DNA from 3 places in the Fictibacillus sp. 23RED33 genome. Region 3 is predicted to be linked to each of the others. Evidence: predicted binding sites of a transcription regulator. Region 3 holds the regulator's gene; each other region holds the start of a gene.
The links. Region 3 encodes Rex, which represses fermentation and respiration genes when NADH is low (regulators of the CRP and FNR family bind a similar motif). Its sites were predicted from a motif close to TTGTGAAATATTTCACAA; they were not measured.
Positions count from the first base shown of each region.

Region 1: IHV09_RS08045 (cytochrome ubiquinol oxidase subunit I) is a predicted target of Rex. The motif match lies at 1,865-1,882, and genes of this name have one in related genera.
Region 2: qoxA (cytochrome aa3 quinol oxidase subunit II) is a predicted target of Rex. The motif match lies at 2,832-2,849, and genes of this name have one in related genera.

Region 1 is NZ_JACZDX010000001.1:1,563,235-1,567,524, reverse strand. Features, by position in the region: gene IHV09_RS08060 (sensor histidine kinase) at 1-598, shown strand, start outside; gene IHV09_RS08055 (response regulator) at 602-1,249, shown strand; gene IHV09_RS08050 (transcriptional repressor) at 1,268-1,684, shown strand; gene IHV09_RS08045 (cytochrome ubiquinol oxidase subunit I) at 1,962-3,293, shown strand; gene IHV09_RS08040 (cytochrome d ubiquinol oxidase subunit II) at 3,306-4,290, shown strand, end outside.
Region 2 is NZ_JACZDX010000004.1:173,127-177,416, reverse strand. Features, by position in the region: gene qoxB (cytochrome aa3 quinol oxidase subunit I) at 1-1,754, opposite strand, end outside; gene qoxA (cytochrome aa3 quinol oxidase subunit II) at 1,773-2,753, opposite strand; gene IHV09_RS15370 (L-cystine transporter) at 3,163-4,290, opposite strand, start outside.
Region 3 is NZ_JACZDX010000014.1:42,227-46,516, reverse strand. Features, by position in the region: gene IHV09_RS21740 (ABC-F family ATP-binding cassette domain-containing protein) at 1-649, opposite strand, end outside; gene moaC (cyclic pyranopterin monophosphate synthase MoaC) at 1,037-1,540, shown strand; gene IHV09_RS21730 (redox-sensing transcriptional repressor Rex) at 1,586-2,221, shown strand; gene IHV09_RS21725 (twin-arginine translocase TatA/TatE family subunit) at 2,240-2,422, shown strand; gene tatC (twin-arginine translocase subunit TatC) at 2,435-3,217, shown strand; gene IHV09_RS21715 (YdiK family protein) at 3,655-3,858, opposite strand; gene IHV09_RS21710 (CPBP family intramembrane glutamic endopeptidase) at 3,855-4,290, opposite strand, start outside.

The DNA.
Region 1 (4,290 bases), on a different contig from region 3:
GTTATCTGCACTACAAGAAAGAACTAAAATATCAAAAGAGCTTCATGACGGAATCGCACAGTCCCTTTTTTTCTTATCGGTTAAATTAAACAAGCTTGGAAAGCAGGCAGATCTAGATAACAACGTTCACTTTATTAAAATGAAGAAAACCTTACATCATATCCATCAAGATGTGAGACAGGCAATTAATAATTTACGTTTTCCCCCCGTTGAAACGAATTTCAATTGGACAAATACCCTGCTCTCGCATATTAAAGAAATGGAAAGTGAACATAGTCTAAATGTTGATTTGAACTGGCATGTCAATGAATCTCTTTTATCTACAAAAGACAAAATTGAACTGTTTGCTTGTATAAAAGAAGCTCTAATGAATGTAGTGAAGCACGCTAGCACAAAACAAGTATGGATCGATGCGCAAGAGCTTGAGGACGGATGGTTTTGCCTCATCAAGAATAAGACAAATACAACTGATTTAGTAACGAATCCAAACGGCTATGGACTCCAAATTGTTGAGGATCGAGTACAAGCTATGAATAGTAGATTAGACATTACCATTGAAAATGGAGAATTGCGTATTCTAATTACGAAGGAGAATTAACTCATGGAAAAGCGCAACAGATTATTGCTAGTGGATGATCACCAGCATGCACGAGAAGGTATTCAAGATTTACTAGAAGACTACAGTGAATTTGAAATCATCGGACAAGCTAAAAACGGAGCAGAGGCAGTGGAGCTAGCGGGAACATTAAGCCCTGACTTAATCCTCATGGATATTAGGATGCCTGTTATGGATGGGTTGGAAGCAACAAAAATAATCAAATACAAATATCCTTCCATAAAAATAGTAATGATGACCGTTTCAGATGACATTACAGATCTTTTTGAAGCTGTAAAGCGAGGAGCACAAGGGTACCTTCTTAAAAACTTGAACTCCAGTGAATGGTACAGCTACTTACGAGCATTCGCAGTTGATGAGGCTCCTATGTCACAAAAAATGGCTTTTAAAATATTGAATGAATTCACACAAGAAAAAGTAGAAGAAGAAAAGACACCATTATCTGCACGTGAAAAAGAGATTTTGCAGTTAGTTGCACAAGGTAAATCAAATCGAATGATTGCTGAAAACCTTTCAATCTCAGAGCATACCGTAAAAAGTCATCTAAAGAACATCCTTGGTAAACTTCATCTGGATAATCGAGTTCAACTTACAAGCTACGCATTCAACAAAGGATGGATTGAAAGAAATTAACACATAGGAGAGAATAGTATGTTTCTTACCAATGAAGAAGCACTGGTTAGACTGAAAAAGACAGGGAATAAACTCACAATGGCGAGGGGGAATTTTCTAAACTTCTTACAGTCGAATCAAAAAGTTACAAAAGAAGAAGTTATGTCTTATTTTGCTAGAAAGTATTCTAACATTACCCCTATTACCATCCAAAATACACTTAGGGTATTTGAGGAAGCAAATATCATTACTTTGTATGAAGCAAATGAAAATACATTTATTCAGCTTAACGATAAGAATGATAATGAAGAAAGCAGAAAACCATTCTGCTTCTGTATGGTATGTGGCAAAAAGACTGAATTAGAGCCTATGATGATTAGAGATATTAAGAAAGCTCTTAATACAAATTATTTTCTTATTCAAAATAAATGTAAGAATTGCGGTAACGTAAATTAATGTTTTTGATGTAATAGTGAAATCTTACTATGTTCAGGCATACTCCAAATAAGAGTATGCTTTACATAGATAAATATTGTGAAATTGTGAACAATCTATTTCGATATTGTTAACTCTATAGGCAGTACAAATTTTGTATTATATACTTTGCCTGAAGAACTCGTACATTCATACACTATCATGTGAAATACTTCACAAACTATAAAGTTCATTATTAACAGCTATTTTAAACTGCTTAATACAGAAGATTACTGTAAAAGTAAAAGGAGGAAGTACTTTGTTTGATTATGATCCAGTTTTATATAGTAGGATTTTGACAGGTTTGACACTTGCTTTTCACACCATATTTTCTACGCTTGGTGTTGGAATACCACTCCTCATTGCTTTAGCAGAGTGGATAGGAATACGTCGTAAAGATGAGCATTACCATCTGTTGGCAAGAAGATGGGCTAGAGGATACATTATTACAGTTGCGGTAGGAGTTGTAACAGGTACAGCAATCGCTCTTCAATTAAGTCTATTATGGCCAAAATTTATGCAAGTAGCGGGACAAACGATTAGTCTTCCGTTGTTCTTGGAGACATTTGCGTTTTTCTTTGAAGCCATTTTTTTAGGTATTTACTTGTATACTTGGGATCGTTTTAAAAATAGGTTGTATCATCTCTTATTACTGATTCCTGTAGCGCTAGGAGCAACATTATCCGGTTTCTTTATCACAACTGTAAATGCATTTATGAATGCACCTCTTGGCTTCAAGCTAGAAAATGGTGTTTTGACGGGGATTAACCCAGTGTTAGCCATGTTTAATCCGGCAACTCCGACAAAGATGGCTCATGTGCTATCATCTGCTTATTTGACATCAGCTTGTGTAATAGCAGCCATAACCGCATTTATGATTTTAAAAGGGAAACAGCATGTCTACTACAAAAAAGCATTACACCTTTCTATGACTGTAGCATTTGTTTGTGCATTAAGCACAGCAGTTATAGGAGACTTGTCAGGAAAATATTTAGCTGAATATCAGCCGGAAAAACTGGCTGCGGCCGAGTGGCACTTTGAAACAACGAAGGAAGCTTCGCTCATTTTGGGTGGCATTTTAGATGAGAACAACGATGTGAAATATGCTCTTGAGATTCCTTATGCCTTAAGTATTCTCGCTCATGCAACACCAGATGCAGAAGTAATCGGACTTGAAGAGTATCCTAAAGAAGAATGGCCGCCTTTGATTGTTCATTACTTCTTTGATCTTATGGTAGGAATCGGTATGTTTCTTGCAATCATTTCTTTTATCTACGTTTTTATGAAGTGGAGAAAGAAGGCTAATGAGCTAAATAGACCACTTTTATGGTTCATAGTTAGTAGTGGACCTCTCGCGATGCTTGCGATCGAAGCTGGATGGTTCTTTACAGAAGAAGGAAGGCAGCCTTGGATATTAAGAGGCTATATGACTACAGCAGAGGGAGCTACTTCTTCAGGTTATGTAGATATTATGTTGTATTTGTTTATTGGATTATATTTGATTTTAGCCATTTCAGCAGTAACCGTTCTACGTAGAACCTTTAAAGCAAATCCGGCTGAACGTGAACTAGATAAACGGGGAATGGAATAGGAGGAGAGTATGATGAACTTTGAAATCCTTGGAATCACGGTTCTCTGGACATTCTTATATGGATATCTTATTGTTGCATCTATTGATTTTGGTGCTGGATTCTTTAATTATTATTCAACCGTTACGGGCCGTGCCCCTATCGTGAAAAAAGTGATTAATCGTTATCTATCACCTGTTTGGGAGGTCACTAACGTTTTTTTAATCTTCTTTTACGTGGGACTGATTGGGTTTTTCCCTTCACTTGCGTTCTATTATGGAACAGCCCTTTTAGTTCCTGGTAGCATTGCAATCATATTAATTTCGCTGAGGGGAGCATATTACGCTTTTCATCACTATGGACATCGTGAAAGCAGCTGGTATCAGTTTTTATATGGAGCAACTGGACTATTAATCCCTGCTTCTCTTTCCGTTGTACTCACCATTTCAGAAGGCGGATTTATTAATGCTGAGGCTAACAATGTTCGTTTGGAGTATGCAGACTTATTTTCAAGCTCTTATGCATGGTCTGTTGTATTTTTAGCAATTGTAAGTGTTCTGTATATATCAGCTTGCTTTTTAACCTACTATTCATACAAAGCAAACGACCATGGTGCATTTCAGCTTTTGAGAAAATATGCATTGTTTTGGAGCCTACCAACTATACTTGCTAGCTTGCTCGTATTTTTATCGATGAGGGTGCACAACCCTGACCATTTTTACAAAATGCTAGACTTGTCATGGTTGTTTGCTCTATCGTTCTTATTTTTCACAGGAGCTGTGTTTTTAATTTGGAAGAAGAAAAAACTGGGTAGTGCTTTCATTTTAGTCATGCTTCAATTTGCTGCAGCGTTCTATGGATATGGAGCCGCGCATTTGCCTTATGTGTTATACCCGTATGTAACAATCTATTCCGGGTTTACGAATGAAACAATGGCTATTGCGCTAACTATCGCGTTCATCGCTGGGTTGGTACTGTTAGTGCCTTCACTATATTTATTATTACGTCTATTTTTATTCA
Region 2 (4,290 bases), on a different contig from region 3:
CCAGAGTTACTTGGCATATGAATCGGTTTAATATCTTCAGCTTTTAACTTCTCAACTTTTCCAGCTTGCTTCTGTCTCCAGAAGTGATCAAGACCTGTTACTTCAGGAATCTTAGCAAAGTTATAGAATGGAGGCATTGCTGTTGGAGTAGACCATTCTAAAGTACGGCCATCCCAAGCATCTCCAGTTGTTTCCCGCTTCGCGTAACGGAAGCTGTAGTACATGTTGTAAACAAGTATTAAGAACGCAATTCCCATCATGAATCCACCGATTGTAGATACCATGTTCAATGGACCCCAGCCAGACTCTTCGCTGTACGTGTAAACACGACGAGGCATACCGTCTAGACCAAGGAAGTATTGTGGGAAGAAACATACGTTAAATCCGATTGTGAATACCCAGAATACCCATTTACCGATACGTTCGTTCAGTTTATAACCAAACATCTTCGGATACCAGTAGATTAAACCAGCGAAACAAGCAAATACTGTACCTGCGATCAACACATAGTGGAAGTGAGATACTAGGAAGTATGTGTTGTGGTACTGATAGTCAGCAGCTGCCATAGCTAGCATGACACCTGTAACACCACCGATTACGAAGTTCACGATAAATCCGAGTGACCAAAGCATCGGGGTCGTAAATTGAATCTTACCTCTGTACATCGTAAACAACCAGTTAAAGATCTTAACCCCGGTCGGTATACCAATCGCCATCGTTGTGATGGAGAATACAGAGTTAACAAGTGCTCCTGAACCCATCGTAAAGAAGTGATGGACCCATACCAAGAAACTGTATCCTGCGATTAAAAGCATAGACCAGATCATGGCTTTGTAACCAAATAGCGTTTTTCTAGAGAACGTAGAGATGATCTCTGAGAACATACCAAACGCCGGTAGAATTACGATATATACCTCTGGGTGGCCCCATAGCCAGAAAAGGTTCGCCCAAAGCATATCCATTCCCGCTCCTTGCAGAGTGAAGAAATGGCTGCCGAATAAACGGTCAAATGTCATAAGTGCTAGTGCTACAGTAAGGATTGGGAAAGCGAAAATAATGATTACCATTGTTACAAGTGATGACCAAGTGAACATCGGCATACGGAACAATGTCATTCCCGGTGCACGCATCTTAAGGATCGTAACTAAGAAGTTAATCCCCGTTAAGAGCGTACCAATACCTGCGATCTGCAGACCGAGCAGATAGTAGTTCTGTCCAGGTCCTGGACTGAGCTCGTTACTCGCAAGCGGCATGTAACTCGTCCAACCTGCTGATGGAGATCCACCAATAACGAATGAGATGTTGAACAACATCGCACCAATAAAGAACGTCCAGAAACTAACTGCGTTTAAATAAGGATAAGCTACGTCACGTGCTCCAATTTGCAATGGAACAACAACGTTAATCAAACCAATCAAGAACGGCATCGCCATGAAGATGATCATGATCGTACCGTGTGTTGTAAAGATTTCGTTATAGTGCTGCGAATCGAGGAACTTAGCCTCTGGAACTGCAAGCTGTGTACGCATTAAGAGGGCATCTACCCCACCGCGGAACAACATTAATACAGCGGAAACGATATACATGATACCAAGTTTTTTATGGTCAACTGTTGTAAGCCATTCGTCCCACAACCATTTCCACTTTTTATATTTAGTAAGATAGAACAGGATACCCACCATCGTTAATACGATGGATACGTCAGCACCATATATCATCGGGTCGCCTGTTACGAAAAATTCATCCCATTTCATATTGAAATGCCTCCTCTGTTAATGGGCATGAGAATCCCCATGAGACTCTGATTCTGATTCTTCTAGCTTCTTCATCTCTTCTTCACGCTTTTTCTTTTCTTCCTTCGCTGCTCTTGAGTGAGGAATCTTCTCTTCATAACCTAAACGTTCGCGAGCATCTAGCGCGTACTCAGCGTTTGTAGCATGGTCTACCCAATCTAAGTGAGTAGAAGAGAAAGTCATTTCTTTCACGTGACCAGGAAGCATCAGCTTGTCATACTGCCCCTTTGAAAGTTCAGGAGCATCAGCCTTCGTTTCACTCGCCCATTTTTCAAACTCTGCATCAGACATAGCCATCACATCAAACGTATGATTAGTGAATCCTTCTCCTGTAAAGTTGGAGTTACGTCCTTCATACGTCCCTTGCTCGTCAGCTTGCAGATAAAGCTCTGTCTCCATGCCAGCCATCGCATATTTCTGACCACCTAATTGAGGTACCCAGAATGATGCCATTGAATCGGCAGAAGTCAGCTTGAACAAAACAGGCCGATCTTCAGGAATATGAAGATAGTTAACTGTTTCAATATCTTGCTCTGGATAAGAGAATACCCATTTCCAGTTTACAGATGTTGCATGAATCACCAACGGCTTTTGATCTTTCGATTCTTCAGGAGGTCCTTCAAGAGAATAGATACTCTTTACCGTTGGAATCGCTAATGCAATAACGATGATGATAGGAATGATCCACCAAATCGTTTCAAGAAGATGACTTCCTTCATTATCTGGATCATAGCCTTTATGGTTTTTGCGATCACGATATTTATAAACAATAAAAGCAGTAAGTGCGTAAACAACTATTAGGATAAATAACATAAACCAGATGGAATACATGATCAGATCCCTCTGTTCTGCTCCTACAGGTCCTTTTGGATCTAAAACAATCATATCGCTGCAGCCGCTAAGCATAAATACGGCCATCAATAACCCGAATGTAAAAAACGGCTTCAACCGTCGCATCACCAGGTCCACCTTCCTTTCTCTATTTACAAGCATTTACTTTTGCCTAATAAAAAACGAACCAAGAGTGATTATAGAGCATTGTGAATTAAATCACAATGTAAAACATAGGCAAAAATTTAAATGACAAAAACCTTTGCTTTCATAGTACCAGAATCCTAATAAAAGTGACTCTATCCACAACAAATGTCACGATTACTTCAAATAAAGCTCACAACTTTATCACAGTTTCGACATAGAATGTTCACGATTTTGGAAGAGACTTCTTTCATTGGTAAAGACTCATGAGCTTTTTAAAAGTTCAGTTTTTACTTTTTACCCTAAATTCCACCAACGTACACCTGCCTATGTAAATTTTTCAATTAAAAAACGACCTTGCCTATATAGACAAGATCGCTCATTTTTTTATATCTTATGCACTTACTTCAACTTGATTTTCGGTGTCATTGTAAACATTTGTATCAAGCTGATTTTGCACCTTACTTGTTAATAATCCTGATGTCATCGAACCACTTACGTTAACAGCGGTACGGCCCATGTCGATTAATGGCTCAACTGAGATCAATAGACCTGCTAAAGCGATAGGAAGATCCATTGCGGAAAGTACAAGTATGGCCGCGAACGTTGCTCCACCACCAACACCTGCTACACCGAACGAACTTAGTGCTACGACTACTACAAGCGTCAACAAGAACGATGGAGACAACGGATCGATTCCAACTGTCGGAGCGATCATAACGGCTAGCATCGCTGGATAAATTCCAGCACATCCGTTTTGTCCGATAGAAAGACCGAATGAACCTGAGAAGTTTGCGATTCCGTCAGGCACACCCATGCTCTTTTGCGTACGAATATTTAACGGAAGTGCTCCTGCACTCGTACGAGAAGTGAAAGCAAAGGATAGTACCGGGAAAGATTTTTTCATATAAGTAATCGGGTTTAATCCTGCAAACGTTATAAGCAATAAGTGAATGCCGAACATGATCAACAAAGCTACATATGAAGCAATAACGAACTTACCTAGCTTTGCGATTGCATCCATATCACTCAGTGCAACTGTTTTCGTCATGAGCGCGAGAACCCCATACGGAGTTAGACGCAGAATCAACGTTACTACTCTCATGATAACCGCATAAAACGCATCAACAATCTTAGCAAAAAGCTCTGCATGCTCCTCTTGCTTACGTTTTACCCCTAAATAAGCAACGCCCAGGAATGCAGCAAAGATAACTACAGCGATGGTCGAAGTCGGACGAGCTCCTGTGAAATCTAAGAATGGATTAGCTGGTAATAATGATAGAACTTGTTGCGGAAGCGTCAGATCTTTTACCTCTGCAAACGTACCTTCCATCTGCTCACCACGAGCCGTTTCTGCATCTCCTTGCTCGATCTGCACAGCTTCAAGATCAAAAACCGTCGAAGTTGCAATTCCGACAACAGCGGCAATTGCAGTCGTACCTATCAAGATTCCTATGATCAATCCACTAAGTTTTCCGATATTTCCTTTTAAGTTCAGACGCGTAAACGCTGAAAGGATTGA
Region 3 (4,290 bases):
AGATGCCGCCGGGATAACTCTGCAAATATTGCTCGAGCCACGTTAATGTTTTGATGTCTAAATGGTTCGTCGGCTCATCGAGAATAAGTAGATCTGGTTTTGTTAAAAGAAGCTTCGCAAGTGCGAGTCTCGTTTTTTGTCCACCACTCAAGGTGTTGATCTTCGTATCGCGATCAAAATCGGCAAACTGAAAGCCATGAAGCACCGTACGAATCTCCGCTTCATACTGATAGCCGCCTTCGTCTTTAAACGTAACCTGCAGCGCATCATAGTCTTTCAAAAGACGTTCGTACTCCGCTGCATTCGCAATCACTTCTGGATCACCCATGCGCGCTTCCATCTCACGCAGCTTTTTCTCTTTTTTACGAAGGTCTTCAAACACAGAGAGCATCTCGTTCCAGATCGATTCATCCGAATCTAGCCCCGCATCCTGTGCAAGATAGCCAGTCTTCACGTCTTTCGGAATCATGACATGACCAGAATCATAGGAATACTCACCAGTAATCACGCGAAGCAGCGTAGATTTACCCGCACCGTTCCGCCCAACAAGAGCGATCCGCTCGCCCTTCTGAACCTCTAGTTTTATATTCGATAAAATAACGTCCGCGCCAAACGACTTCGTAACGTCCTGAACTTGTAAAATAATCATTGTAATTTCACCTCTATGGAAAAAGGGTGGTTTTATTAAATGGCTTCCTAAAATGATTGGAATTATTGCTTCATTGTAAAGTTGATTGGAGCGTAAGGTGCGAGACTCCTGCGGGACAGGTGGGCAGGTGAGACACTTATACGTGAAACGTACGAATGTGGCTCACCGCCTGCCCCGCGGAAAGCGAAGCACCTGGAACGGAAATCAACTACATTCAACAATCATGCAATCAGCCTTTATACAAATAACCCTGTCTAACTAGTAGTTTAGCGTAGTTTGGAGATTCGCGCCAACAAAGGGAATGTTCAACATTTTGCAATAATTACAAGTAAAATCTTAACGACAATAAAAGCGGTTTCGTGTATATTCATCATGAGGAGGGGTTTTATGACAGAGTTTACCCATTTTAACGAAGATGGCCGTGCACGGATGGTTGATATTTCGGAAAAAGAAACATCTCACCGAACAGCCGTAGCGGTAAGCGGGGTAACGGTTTCTGAAGAAGTCTTCCTTAAGGTCAAAGAAAACGGATTTAAAAAAGGGGACGTTCTAGCCGTCGCGCAGATCGCTGGAATCATGGCTGCCAAAAAGACCTCTGACTGGATCCCGATGTGTCACCCGTTATCACTAACTGGCGTTGATCTGTCTTTTTCATGGGATGAATTGGCGGACAGCATGTATAAATTAAACATTCAAGTCGAAGTGAAAACGAAAGGCAGCACCGGCGTTGAGATGGAGGCGATAACAGCGGCTTCTGCAGCAGCGTTAACCGTCTATGATATGTGTAAAGCAGCGGATAAAGGAATGGTGATCGGGCCTACATATCTCCAATCGAAAACAGGAGGCAAGAATGGGGACTTTCTACGTTCTTCAAGCCCTGACAAAATATGATACAATAGGAATAGATAAGCTTTCTACACTTGGAGGGCTCCAAATATGAACCAAGATCAGTTAAAAATACCACACGCAACAGCAAAACGGCTGCCCTTGTATTATCGTTTTTTGAAAAACTTATCATCTTCCGGTAAACAAAGGGTGTCTTCTGCTGAATTAAGCGAAGCCGTGAAAGTAGATTCTGCGACGATCCGCAGAGATTTTTCTTATTTCGGCGCATTAGGCAAAAAGGGTTATGGCTACAATGTTAATTATCTGCTGTCGTTCTTCGCGAAAACGTTGAACCAGGATGAAACGACTACCGTAGCATTAATCGGAGTAGGTAACTTAGGTACTGCCTTTTTACATTACAATTTCACCAAAAATAACAATACCAAAATAGAAGTCGCATTCGATGTAGACAAAGCTAAAATCGGCAGCGAAATTGCTGGAGTTCCGATTTATCACACAGAAGACATCGAGCAAGAGCTGAAGAACCGAGGTATTGATGTTGCGATCTTGACTGTTCCAGTCGGAGCGGCTCAACCGATCGCAGATCAGTTAGAGCGCGCAGGTGTAACTGGCATCTTAAACTTCACACCCGCACGATTGACCGTCTCACCAGAGATTCGTGTTCATCACATCGATTTAGCTGTTGAATTGCAATCGCTTGTTTATTTTATGAAAAACTATTCTTAAAACAAGGAGGTAATCGTTATGTTAGGACCAGGAAGTATCGCGGTAATCGGACTTGCAGCTCTTGTTATGTTTGGACCGAAAAAGCTGCCTGAGCTAGGAAAAGCAGCAGGTAAAACGCTTCGCGAGTTCAAGAATGCAACAAAAGGCATGATGGACGAAGAAGATGACAGCAAAAAGGAACGCGAACAACTGAAGAAGTAAGGATGTTTGTCTATGACCTCTGAAAAAAATATGTCGCTATACGGTCACATTGGCGAATTACGAAAGCGCATCATGTGGGCGATCCTAGCTTTCTTCGTATTCTTGATCGCTGGATTTTTCTTAGCCAAGCCCGTGATCGTATATCTGCAAAGTGACCCAATCGCAAAGAACATTCAGATGAACGCTTTTCATCTAACCGATCCACTGAACGTGTACATGACGTTTGCCTTCTTCATCGGCCTCGTCCTATCCGCACCAGTGGTGTTGTACCAACTCTGGGCATTCATCAGCCCGGGGCTTTATGAGAACGAACGAAAAGTAACGCTCATGTACATCCCGATCGCATTCATGCTCTTCTTAACGGGACTCGCATTTTCGTACTTTATTCTTTTTCCTTTCGTTGTCAGCTTCATGGGAAATGTTGCCGTGGCACTTAGTGTAGAAGGTGAATACGGAATTCAGGAATACTTCTCATTCCTATTCAACATCACACTGCCGTTCGGATTGTTGTTCCAGTTCCCGGTCTTGATCATGTTTCTGACTCGACTTGGAATCGTAACACCTGATCTCCTCAAGAGCATACGAAAAGTAGCCTACTTTGGAATTTTAGTAGTAGCCGGATTGATTACACCGCCAGAGCTGCTGTCTCACTTAATGGTTACATTCCCGCTTATTCTGTTATACGAAATCAGCATCATCATTTCGAAGGCAGCTTATAAAAAACGAATGAAAGCCGAAGTCGAAGCACTCGTAAAAGAACGAGAAGCACAAGCAGAAGCTATGTATCATGATTAAAAAGAGGATGACTCCACGCGGGGAATCCTCTTTTTTGTGTGGTTGGAGTGAAGCTGCGGTATGGGAGAGTGGGAGTGGACAGTAAATGTGCAAAAGTGGACAGTATTTCTTCAAAAGTGGACAGTAAAACTCAAAAAGTGGACAGTATTTTCTTAAAAGTGGACAGTAAGCATCGTTTGAGGTGGCTTGCGGGCTACTCAGGTGTCACCTAAAGTACTGAAGCAGCCTTCGTTTTGGTACTGGGTTCGATAATCTGTCGGATTCGAAGATTAATCTGTCCGATTGGCCGTATAATCTGTCCAATCTCCAGCATAATCTGTCCATTTCAGCCAATAATCTGTCCAATCCCACATCGACCATTGGCCAGCCCTACAATGCCCCACCCAAAGTCCAACACAAACAAAAAAACTGCCTCCATCAGAAGCAGTTTCCCCATATTATTTCTTCTTTTTTCTTTTTAAGTGGCTGTTTAATGCAAAATAGCGGATGGCATTCGCGTAGTCGAAGGTAGCTACGATCATCGTGATAATCGTCCAGAAGCTTGTCATGCCGTACTCGCTTGCGTAATGAACGGCTAAGTACGTAAAGACGACTCCGATCCCTAGATATAAAAATGCCATAAACAGTGGTGATGTCTTCATAATAGTCCTCCAATAATCAATTGCGCTGTTTCTAGCTGTTGTTCCATTTCCTTGATTTTATCGGCAAATAATACTTGAATGATCAAAACGAGCGTGTTCATGGCAACGTGTGCCGCGATCGGAACGATAAGACGTTGGGTCCGAACATAAAGAAAAGCGAACGTGAAGCCCATTGCCGTGTAGATTAATAAGTGTGTGAAGTCCGCATGAACAGCAGCAAAGATTAACGAACTGATCAAAGCAGAGATAAAGAAATTAAAGCGTTTATGAAGAGAGCCAAAAATGATCTTTCGGAAGATGATCTCTTCTAGTATTGGCCCAACGATGGCCGTTACAATCATAAAATATTTAACGTTTTTAACGATTTCTACGAGTTGCTTCGTGTTCTCTGATCCAGGCTGAATACCAAACAGGTTCATCTCGATCATGCTC